3 regions of the Janthinobacterium sp. LS2A genome follow, and region 1 is predicted to be linked to each of the others. Evidence: predicted binding sites of a transcription regulator. Region 1 holds the regulator's gene; each other region holds the start of a gene.
What was found. The regulator FNR, encoded in region 1, switches genes on or off when oxygen is low (the NO sensors DNR and NnrR bind a similar motif). The targets are predictions, from matches to a motif close to TTGATNNNNATCAA.

Region 1 (3,780 bases):
CGAGCTTGGTATTGCCCAGCAAATACACCATGCCCAGCACGGCATTGAGGGGCGTGCGGATTTCATGGCTCATGTTGGCCACGAAATCGCTCTTCGCGCGGTTGGCGGCCTCGGCCCGGTCGCGTTCCTGCTCCAGTTCGGCCGCGCGCGATTCGAGTTCCTGCTGCAGGCGGTCGCGCTCGCTCATCAGGCCGTTGAACGCCTCCGTCAGTTCGCCGATCTCGTCGCGCTGCTGCACCGGCACGGGGGTGAAACGGCTGCCGCTGGTACGCAGGGCCAGCAGGGTGTCGCGTAGGCGCACCAGCGGCGACAGCAGGCGCACGGTGACCCAGCCCAGAACAAATGCGGCTAGCAGCGAAGCGAGGATGCTCCACAGCACCAGCCGGTACAGCACGCCATCGAACGGTTCGAAGGCGTCCGCGACGGGCAGCGAGGTAGCCAGCAGCCAGTTCACCGATTTCAAACGCTTGAAGCTGTTGACGGCCGTGATGCCGCGGCTGTTCGTGCTGACCATGCTGCCTTCGCCATCTTCCTTCAGCAGCTGGGTCGTCGTCAGGTTGGCGTTCGGCTGGCGCGGCTGCAGCAAGCGGCTGGTATCGGGATGCAGCACGTAGCGCGGCACGGCGCCGCGCGTGAGGATGAAGTAATAGCCGCTCTTGCCGATCTTTTCCGAGCGCAGGCGTCCCAGCAGGTTGTCCTTGTACAGGCGCAGCACGCCGATCACCACGCCGGCCACCTGGCCATCGGCGGCCAGCACGGGCGCGACCATCTGCACGATGGGCATGCCGCTCGACTTGCCGAGCATCGGCTCGGTGATCATGGGCTGGCGCGTGCGCAGCACGGTCTGGAAATACTCGCGCTCGGCAACGTTGATGCCGGCGCGCCCCGCCACTTCCGGCATGTCGGCCACGACGGCGCCATGTGCATCGAGCACCAGCACGTCGTCGAACAGCACCAGCATCGAGCGGCGCGAATAGTATTCGCGCAATTGGGCCGGCTGGGCCATCAGTTCCGGCGGCTGCTGCCTGGCCGTCAGGGTGACGATCTGCAGCAGCATGCCCAGCTTGTCGTCGAGCTCGGCAGCGGTGCGGCTGATCAGGGATGACTGCTGGCTCAGCAGTACTCGGGTGAAGTCGTCGCGCATGTGCTGCACCTGGATCATGGTGACCAGCGCGATCATGGCGATCGAGGTCAGGCTGGTGGCCAGCGCGACTTTTGCTTTGATGCCGAGAGGCTTCATGATTTCCTTTTCAGTACCGGGCGGCACAGGCGGCAGATAATGCTGTTAGGAATTTTCCTATCAATACATCAAGTTGGCAAGCGGCGCCGCGCAAATGGCCCTCCCCGCATGGGCTTTTGACGATGTTGCCATATAATTAAAGTCGGAACGTCGTTTATTCGCCGAAATTGCGGTGAAATTGGCACACGGCAACCCTGTATGCAGTAAACTTGTTGTTGCATTTTCTAAAAGGTACCGACATGACTGAAGCGCTACTCACTCCAACCTTGCCCACAGTGACCGTGGAAGCGTTGCGTGCGCGATGCTCGACCTGCAGCATGCATCAATTGTGCCTGCCGATGGGCCTCGATATGGGCGACATGGACAGGTTGGACCAGATCATCGGCCGCCGCCGCAAGATCGTGCGCGGCGCCTCGCTGTTCCGCATCGGCGACTCGTTCCAGAACCTGTACGCGATCCGCCTGGGACACTTCAAGACGTACCAGATCAATCCGGGCGGCGAAGAGCAGGTGACGGGTTTCCAGATGGCCGGCGAACTGCTGGGCATGGACGCCATCAGCGCCGACCGCCACCACTGTAATGCGGTGGCGCTCGAAGACAGCGAAGTGTGTGAAATCCCGTTTTCCAGCCTGGAACAATTGTTGGGCAATATGCCGACCCTGCTGCGTCATTTCCACCGCATGATGAGCCAGGAAATCACGCGCGAGCAAAGCGTGATGCTGTTGCTGGGCAATATGCAGGCGACGCAGCGTTTTGCCGCCTTCATCGTCAACCTGGCGTCGCGCTACGAAGCGCGCGGCTATTCGAGCAGCAAATTCCAGCTGCGCATGTCGCGCGAGGAAATCGGCAACTACCTGGGCCTGACCATCGAGAGCGTCAGCCGTTTATTGTCGAAATTCAAGAAGGAAGGCTGGCTGCGCGTCTCGAACCGCGAGATCGAGATCCTGCAACCAGCCAAGCTGAAAGCCATTACGGCAGGCACGGACGTCTGCAAGTAAGGCTTATAACTCTTCGTCCGCATGCAGCGCGATGCTGCGCTGCACGGGCCAGGTCCAGATGCCGGACAGGCGCCACTCGCGCTTGTCGTTTTCCACCAGCACCTGCCAGCGGCTGCGCTCGAGCATCGGCAGCGCGACCGAGAAATTGCCGGCCGCATCGGGCTGCACCAGCAGCTTGATATCTTTTTCCGGCAGGGTCGCATGCGCCAGGTGCAGCTGCAGCGGTCCCTGGTAGGCCTTGCCGAAGCTGTGCACGGAACCGCTCAGGCGCGCTTGCGCCACGTCGTACGCCAGGCTCGTATCCATGGCCAGGTCGCTGGCGATCGTGTCGCGCTTCAAATCCTGGTTGATCGCCTTGCCCTGCTTGTAATAATCGCCCACCACCAGCGCGTCGGGCTGCGTAAAGGCGATATAGCCCATGAAGCTGCCGACGACCACGGACAGGCCGGGACCGATCATCAGCAGCCATGGCCAGCGATGCTTGTACCACGGTGCAACGGGAGGCTGCAGTTTCAGACTGTCGGACATGGTATTTCTCCTCTGTAAACGGCCAGCCCCCGTGCGGGGACCGGCCTTCCTGCATCACCGCGGCACGATGAAGACCGCGCTTTCACGCACATGCAGCGACGGGTTGTCCAGCGATTGCAATTCGATCGCAATCTTGTTCGACCCCTTCTCGCCCACGCCGTGCGGCACGCGCAGGCGGATCGGCCAGCCCAGCGTTTCCGTCGGCTGCAAGGTCACTTCTTCGCGCGTCAGCAAGGTCAGGCCCGGCAAGCCGGAAGCGCTGATTTTAAAATGCTGGCTTTGCTCGGACGTGTTCATGATCTGCAGGCGGTAGACGTTTTCGATCATGCCGTCTTCCACTTCGCGTCCCATCGAACCGCGGTCGCGGATCACGTCCATTTTCAGGGGCGTGCGCAGGGCCAGCGACGTACATACGGCGATGATGATCAGGGCCAGGATGGAAGTGTAGATCAAGACGCGCGGGCGCATGGCGCGCTGGCGTATCTGCTTCGAATTGAAGTTGTTTTCCATCGCATGGTCGGTGCTGTAGCGTATCAGGCCACGCGGCCGCTCGACCTTGTCCATCACGCTGTTGCAGGCATCGACGCAGGCGGCGCAGCCGATGCATTCATACTGCAGGCCGTTGCGGATATCGATGCCGGTCGGACACACCTGCACGCACAGGGTGCAGTCGATGCAGTCGCCCAGCTTGTCGTTGTTGCCGGCCTTCTTGCTCATGGCGCCGCGTGGTTCGCCGCGCTTGGCATCGTAGGTGATGATCAGGGTGTCCTGGTCGAACATGGCGCTCTGGAAGCGCGCGTAGGGGCACATGTATTTGCACACCTGCTCGCGCAGCCAGCCCGCGTTGCCGTAGGTTGCCAGGCTGTAGAACAAGACCCAGAACCATTCCCAGGGACCGAAATTCAAGGTGACCACCGATTGCGCCAGTTCCTTGATCGGCGTGAAGTAGCCGACAAAGGTAAAGCCCGTCCACAGGGCGATGGCGCCCCATACCACATGCTTGGCCGTCTTCTT
Region 2 (3,780 bases), on a different contig from region 1:
ACTCTTCATCTCTGTTCTTCGCTCGCCTGCAAGCCGTGTCACGGCTGCGCAAACAGCACTACGCTCAGCAAATACAACAGCGGCGCCGCGCACAGCAGCGCCGAGCATGCCGAAATGATTTTCCTGTTGGCCAGCCGGGCCAGGCGCAGCCGTTCCCGCACGGGCAGGTGCTGGCGGATCACGCTGCGCGCGCGTGGCTGAAACGGTTGTTCATGCATGAGTACTCCCTCGTCGGTCAGCAGTGGATGCCGTCGAGCATAGCGAGGGGAGTCTAAAGATGGTGTAAAAAACGGGACCTGCGCCGCAAGCGCGGTGTAAACGGGCCAAACAGGCCGCTGGCGTTGAGGGCGGCAGCGGACGCTGGTGCGCCGCTGCCGCAGATGAGGCTTACTTTCCCTGGCGGCGGCGTGCCATGAAGCCCAGCAGACCCAGGCCGGCCAGCAGCATGGCATAGGTGCCAGGTTCCGGCACGGCTGAAATGAAGGCCCTGTAATTGCTCAGGTCCTTGGGCAGGCCTTCGATCGTGAAGGTGGTGCCGGCAGCCACGGGTGCGGCCCAGTGGAACACCAGTTCGCCCTGGCCGAAGTGGATGGCCAGGTAGTCATAGGCGGCCGCGCTCGTATACGAATTGACGCCGCCGCTCAAGCCTGCCGTGGTGCCGGCAGTGCAACCCGAGGTGGCGCTTTCGCAATACGAGACGGCGGTGCCCAGGCTGGTGCCGAACACGCCATTGATATAACCCTGGATGTCCGAGGGGCTTTGTGGCACGAGATTGTCGTCATAATATTTCACCTGCAGTGCCGGAGATGGTGAATAAGTGACGGTGCTGCCGTCAATGACGAAACCGCTGGCCGGACCCACATCCACCCAGGTGGCGGCTTGGGCCGCACTTGCCAGTACGGTCATTGCGGCCAGCATGGATGCCTTGATGGCAATGCTCTTTACGCTTTTCATGAAAATCCCCTTGTGCTTGAGACAGTCGCTTCATAGTGTTGGGACGCGTCCCTACATACCGGGGAAGTCATCCCATTGCCCGTTTTTATCTATTTCTTGTGCGTAGAGAGTACGCAAATGCAAGCTTACTCTTGATATAAATTAATACAATTTAAATAATACTATTGGTTCAGTTGACAACATCGCATACGGCTATGTCTGCTTGTGTTAACGATAGACAACATAACGTTAGGAAACGGCGTGACAAGGCGCGCCAACTTGTGCTAGCGGCGTCTCGGCTTTTTTGGGAGGGAGGGGAGGAAGGTGCTTCAGTCGTTGTTGTTGCTGACGCCAAACAGGCGATCCTTGGCGTTGAGCAGCTTTTGTACCTTGGCGCCCATTTTCATCAGCTGCGCCATCGATTCGGGCGACAGGCGCTGCAAGTCGTCGAACCAGGTATTGGCCAGGTCGACCAGTTCATACATTTCACGCATGCGTTCCTGCGCATATTGATCCACGGGTTCCGTGGCCGGCGCCAGCAGCGATTCGCGCAGCACCGTCAGGGTGGGCGCCACTTCGCGGCGGCGGCGCTCGGCGGCCACCACGCGGAAGATTTGCCACACATCGCCCAGCGAGGAAAAATACTCGCGCCGGTCGCCGGGAATGCGCGACTGGCGGATCAAGCCCCAGCCCTGCAATTCCTTCAGGCCGATGCTCACGTTCGAGCGTGAAAAACTCAGGTGCTCCGCGATTTCATCCGCGTGCAAAGGGTGCTCCGCGACAAATAACAAGGCGTACACTTGTCCCACGGTCCGGTTAAAGCCCCAGCGGCTGCCCATCTCGCCGAAATGGCTGACAAAGGTCAGGATCAGCGGCGTCATTTGGATATGTTGAGTTTTCATAATTATCTGAATTTTTTCACGCCATACTGGTGGGGTCAATTGATATATGTCATGTTTCGCAGTATTATACAAAATATCGAATTTACAGAAAATTCTGAAAACTCAAGAAGTATAGAAGATGCCGACCACGTCCTTGTCCTTGCCCCGCTTTATTCTTCCCCGTGCCGCCAGCCTGGCGCAAGGCGGGGCCGCCTTGCTGTGGCTGCCGCAGGCGGCCTTGCTGGCCTGGGCCGTGCAAGCCATGCAAGACGGTGCGCCCTGGCGCGCGGCCCTGTTGCCGGCCGCTGGCGTGCTGCTGCTGGGCGTGCTGCGCGCCGGCAGCGAAGCGTGGGGCGCGCGGCGCATGTATGCGGCGGCGCGCGCACACCTGTCCACCTTGCGGGAACAGGTGGCGCAAGCGCTGGCGCAGCGCTCGCCGCTGGACCTCCAGCGCGCCCAGTCGGGCCAGGCGGCCAGCGTCATCGCCGAACAGGCCGAAGCCATCGTGCCGTATCTGGTGCGCTACAAGCCCGCGCGCTGGAAAGTGATGCTCGTGCCGCTCGTGATCCTTGCCGTGGTGACGCCGTTGTCGTGGATCGCCGCCTTGATCCTGCTCATCGCCGCCCCCTTGATTCCCGTCTTCATGGCCCTCGTCGGCATGGGCGCGCAAGCGGCCAGCCGCGCGCAGATGGTGGAAATGGGCAGCATGAACGCCTTCCTGCTGGACCGCCTGCGCGGCCTGGCTACCTTGCGCGCGCTCGACGCCGTCGACGCCACGGCCGAACGGCTCGATGCCTCGTCGCAATCCGTGCGCCGGCGCACGATGGTGGTGCTGCGCATCGCCTTTTTGTCGTCGGCCGTGCTCGAGCTGTTTTCCGCGCTCGGTGTGGCCATGGTGGCGGCCTTCATCGGTTTCTCTCTGCTGGGCAGCATCAATTTCGGCACCTGGGGCCGCGAGCTGAGCCTGGGACAGGGCTTGTTCATCCTGCTGCTGGCCCCCGCGTTTTTCGAGCCGCTGCGCGAACTGGCCGCCGTCTGGCACGACAAGGCGGCCGGCGAAGCGGGCCTGGCCGGTTTGCACGACCTGGCTGCCGATGGCGTGCCTTTGCCTGGTTTTGGTGTGGAAGTGGCCGCCGTTTCCGCCGCCGCCATGGCTGTGGCGGCGGCGCCCGCCGTGGAACTCCGGCAATTGCGCTTTGCCCATCCCGGCGAAGCGCCCGTGTTCGACGGCTTTGACCTGACCGTGCGCGCTGGCGAACATGTGGCCCTGCTGGGCGCCAGCGGCGCCGGCAAGACCACCTTGCTGTCCCTGCTGGCCGGCTTGCTGCCCGCCAGCGGCGGCGACATCCGCATCGGCGGCGTGCGCCTGACCGGCAGCACGGTCAACACCTTGCGCCAGCGTATGGCCTGGATGGGCCAGCGCCCGCACGTGTTTGCCGCGTCCGTCAGCCAGAACGTGACCCTGGGCCGCGTTGGGGCGAACGCCGCGCAGGTGACGCAGGCGCTGCGCCTGGCGGACCTGGCCAAGGTGGCGCAGGCGCAGCCGGCCGTACTGCTCAGCGATGGCGGCCAGGGCTTGTCCGGTGGCGAAGCCGTGCGCCTGGCCCTGGCCCGCGTGGCCCTGCATCCGCATGCCGACTTGCTGCTGGTCGATGAACCGACTGCTCACCTGGACAGCGAAACGGCGGCGCGCGTGACGGACGCCCTGCTGGCACTGGCGAAACGCAAGACGATGATCGTCGCCACGCACGATCCGGTGCTGGCTGGCCGGCTGCAGCGCACGGTGCAGGTCGATGCGCATGCCCAAGTGCAGGAGTTGCGCGCATGAAAACTTTACTCATATCGAACCCCGTCTTGCGGCAATTGCTGCTGGCCCAGCCCCGCAAGCTGATCGGGGGCGCCTTGCTGGCGGCCCTGACGGCGGTGGCCGGCATGGCCTTGCTGGGCTTGTCCGGCTGGTTTATCA
Region 3 (3,780 bases), on a different contig from region 1:
AACGGTGCAACGATTGTAGCGGCTAACGGCAGCGGCGCGGCAGGTGCGCTGCTATTATTGTGAGCCCGATCTTTTTTATCGAGCAGCATATTTTCTCTTCCCTCTTCCAGTATTGCGCCAGCTACCTGCGCGGCGACGGCAGCGCCGCCAGCGTCAATTTCCGCCGCCTGTGGTTCAGCAACGGCCTCAATTGCTTCGGCGCCCAGATCACCTCGCTGGCCCTGCCCCTGTGCGCGGTGCTCTTGCTGCATGCGACGCCGGAACAGATGGGCGTGCTGGTTGCGCTGCAGGCGCTGCCGTTCGCCCTGTTCGGCTTGCCCGTCGGCGTGCTGCTTGACCGGCGCAGCAAGCACCCGATCATGCTGTTCAGCGAAAGCATGTCGGGCCTGGCCCTGGCCAGCGTGGCCGTGGCTTACTGGTGCGGCGTGCTGTCGATGCCATGGTTATATATAGTGGGCTTCATCATCGGCACGGGCTTCGTCGTCGGTGGTGGCGCCGAACAGGTGTTTCTGACTTTCCTCGTGGGCCGCGATGGCTTGATCGATGCGCAGTCGAAATTTGCCGCCACCGAATCAGCTTCGCGCCTGATCGGTCCCGGCCTGGCCGGCGTACTCGTGCAAGTGCTGTCGGCGCCCGTCGCCATCCTGTGCACGGCGTGCGGCTATCTGGTTTCCGTTTTCAATCTGCGCGCCATGAGCGTGCGCGATCCGCGGCCAGCGCCATCCGACAAGCACGCCTTGCGCGACATCGCCGACGGCTTGCTGTTCGTCTGGCGCGAACCGCTGCTGCGCGCGCTGGCCTGGGGCGCCGGCATCTGGCACTTCCTGTTTTACGCCAGCATGGCCTTGACGGTGCTGTTTGCCACGCGCGACCTGGGCATGAGCCCTGGCGTGCTGGGCATGACGCAGATGCTCGGCGGCGCCGGCGTCCTGCTCAGCGCCTTCATCGTCAAGCCCTTGACGCAGCGCTATGGCGCCGGCCGCACCATCCTGCTCGGCCTGGCATCGACCTCGCTCTGTTTTGCCCTGACGCCCACGATACCCGCCGCGCTGTTCGGCAGCGCGGCCGCCAGCGCCGTGGCGTATGCCATCTTGATGTTCTTTTTCGATTGCGGCGTGATGCTGTTCTTTATTCCCTACCTGGGCTTGCGCCAGAAGGTCACGCCCGATCCCATGCTGGGCCGCATGACGTCGACCATGCGCTTCCTGACGGTGGCGACGGCGCCGCTGGGCGCGCTGGCCGCCGGCTGGGTAGCGGAACACTTTGGCGTGCGCAATGGCCTGGCCTGCATCGCGGCAGGCAGCATTGTGTTGACGGTCGCCATGGTGTGGGGCACGCCGCTACGTAGCGTGCGCACCTGAAGCGATGAACGGGAATACACTGGTGAAAGATTGCCTTGGCGACACTATTCATGCCAAAGCCTGTGAGGTTTGATTTACATCAAGGTTTTAATTGATGTAAATCCATAAGCTGTCTTACATCACTTGAGGAGCACGCTATGTTTAACACCATCTTATTTCCCACCGACGGCTCGCCGTTGTCCGACAAAGCCGCCGAGACCGCCCTCGCCTTCGCCCAATTGAACAAGGCCAAGCTGGTCGCCATCAGCGTGGTACAGCCGTTCCCGTTCTCGCCGATGGCGGACGGCGGCATCGTGCTCGACGCCAGCCTGTATGAACAGCAGATGCAGGAAGCGTCGCAACGCGCCATCGACAAGATCGGCGCAGCGGCAGGCGCCGCCGGCGTGCCTTTCGAAGGCGTGGTGGCCGTGTCGCCGAGCCCGCACGATGAAATCGTCAACGCGGCGCAAACCTACCATTGCGACATCATCCTGATGGCTTCGCACGGCCGCAAGGGTTTGAACAAGCTGTTCGTGGGCAGCGAAACGCAAAAAGTGCTGGCCCACACCCACTTGCCAGTGATGGTCTTGCGCTAAGCCACACCACGAACTGCCCGGCGACGCTTTCCCTAGCGCGCCGGCGCCTGCTTCGGCAACAACACCCACACGGCGCCGCTCTGCTTCATGCGGCCCGCATTCTCGGCCGCTTCCGCGCCAAAACCAAAGAAGTAATCGACACGGATCGGCCCGCGAATGGCGCCGCCCGTATCCTGCGCCATCACCAGGCGCTGCATGGGAATCTCGCTATTGGCTTGCGTGGTGGACAGGAACACGGGCGCGCCCAGCGGCAAGAAGCGCGAATCAATGGCCACCGAACGCTGCGGCGTCAATGGCACGCCAAGCGCCCCCTTCGGCCCCACTTTCGGGTCGGGCAAACGCTCTTCCTTGAAGAAGACATAGCTGGGATTGGCGTTGAACAATTCATCCTTGCGCGTGGGATGGCCGGCGATCCACGCCTTGATGCCCTGCGCGGACGCCTGGCTCAAGGTCAGCTCTCCCTTGTCGACCAGGTAGCGGCCGATCGATTTGTACGGATGGCCATTCTGGTCAGCGTAGGCCACGCGCACGGTTTCCTGCGTATCGGTCAGCTGCACGCGGCCGGAACCCTGCACCTGCAGGAAGAAGGCCTCGACTTCATCATCCACCCACAACAATTCCTTGCCCGTGACGGACGTGGCGCGCTCGATGTCGGCGCGGGTCGCATACGGGATCACCTTCTTGCCGACCAGCTTGCCCCGCAAGCGCATGTTCTTCAATTCCGGATACACGCCGGACAAATCCACCGAGACGAGGTCGTCGGGCACCTTGTACAGCGGTGTCTGGTATGGGCCGCCCCGCTTGCGCGCCCCGTGCAGCAGCGGTTCGTAGTAGCCGGTTACCAAGCCGGTACTGGCGCCATCGGCCGTGATGACTTGATTCGGCACAAAGAAGGTCTCGAAGAACAGGCGGATGGCCTTGTCGCTGTCGGCATTCACCTGGCGCGCGATCGTGCACGATTCCTTCCAGTCCGGACGTTTCACAAGCACGCCGCACGACGCCATGAAGGCGGGCCAGGCGGCGCGCATGTCGTCGCGGGCCCAGCCAGGCAAGGCGGAAAATTTGGCGGGCACGAAGGTGGGTGCCGCCACATCCGCGGCGTCCTTGGCGTCGGCCGGCTTGGCCGGAACCGGCCTGACGACGGTCGGCGCGATGGGCGGCGCCTTGCCGCTGGCAGCGGGCGGCGCGGGCGGCGTGGTACAGGCGGACAACGCAAGCGCGACGGCGCCGATTGAAACGGGTAGACTACCGCGTGTCAACAGACGGCGGGTAAATACTAAGCTGCGGGTAAATAACATAGGGGTGCGTATGTGGATCTTGATGATAGAGGCGCTGGTGGCGTTCTTCTTGCTGGCATTTATAGTCTGGTGGACCATGTATTCGGGTAAAAAACCCGCACCGCCGGCGCGCAAGCAGCTCGGCGAAGAACAGGACAGCACCGAAAAACTGAAGTAAGGGGCGCAAGCCCCCCGGCGTTGCGTCAATGCAGGGTGCGCGGCACCGACAGCACGAACTCGGGAATCGGCGCTTCAAACTGATGGCCATCTTCGGCCACGCAGAAATACTCGCCGTGCATCGAACCTTGCGGCGTGCCCAGCATGGTGCCGCTCGTGTATTCGAACTGTTCGCCCGGCTGCAGCAGCGGCTGGTGGCCGACGGCGCCCAGGCCGCGCACCTCTTCCACCTTGTTGTTCGCATCCGTGATGACCCAGTGGCGCGAAATCAGTTGCGCGCCAGCCGTGCCCGTGTTGACGACGCGGATCGTGTAGCTGAACACGTGCCGCCCCTGGTCCGGTGCCGATTGCTCGGGCAGGTATTGCGTCTTGACCGTTACCGTAAATTCA

Region 2: the regulator FNR is predicted to act here: its motif matches at 1,875-1,888, upstream of cydD (thiol reductant ABC exporter subunit CydD).
Region 3: the regulator FNR is predicted to act here: its motif matches at 1,431-1,444, upstream of V3C40_RS22505 (universal stress protein).

What each region holds. Positions count from the first base shown of each region.
Region 1 covers NZ_JAZHPB010000006.1:65,445-69,224, reverse strand. The annotation lists gene V3C40_RS17825 (response regulator) at 1-1,240, opposite strand, end outside; gene fnr (fumarate/nitrate reduction transcriptional regulator Fnr) at 1,480-2,238, shown strand; gene V3C40_RS17815 (FixH family protein) at 2,242-2,766, opposite strand; gene ccoG (cytochrome c oxidase accessory protein CcoG) at 2,821-3,780, opposite strand, start outside.
Region 2 covers NZ_JAZHPB010000004.1:381,126-384,905, forward strand. The annotation lists gene V3C40_RS14530 (hypothetical protein) at 39-218, opposite strand; gene V3C40_RS14535 (PEP-CTERM sorting domain-containing protein) at 388-954, opposite strand; gene V3C40_RS14540 (GbsR/MarR family transcriptional regulator) at 1,263-1,814, opposite strand; gene cydD (thiol reductant ABC exporter subunit CydD) at 1,954-3,642, shown strand; gene V3C40_RS14550 (amino acid ABC transporter ATP-binding/permease protein) at 3,639-3,780, shown strand, end outside.
Region 3 covers NZ_JAZHPB010000008.1:292,401-296,180, reverse strand. The annotation lists gene V3C40_RS22510 (MFS transporter) at 60-1,361, shown strand; gene V3C40_RS22505 (universal stress protein) at 1,499-1,936, shown strand; gene mltA (murein transglycosylase A) at 1,969-3,147, opposite strand; gene V3C40_RS22495 (hypothetical protein) at 3,245-3,391, shown strand; gene apaG (Co2+/Mg2+ efflux protein ApaG) at 3,417-3,780, opposite strand, start outside.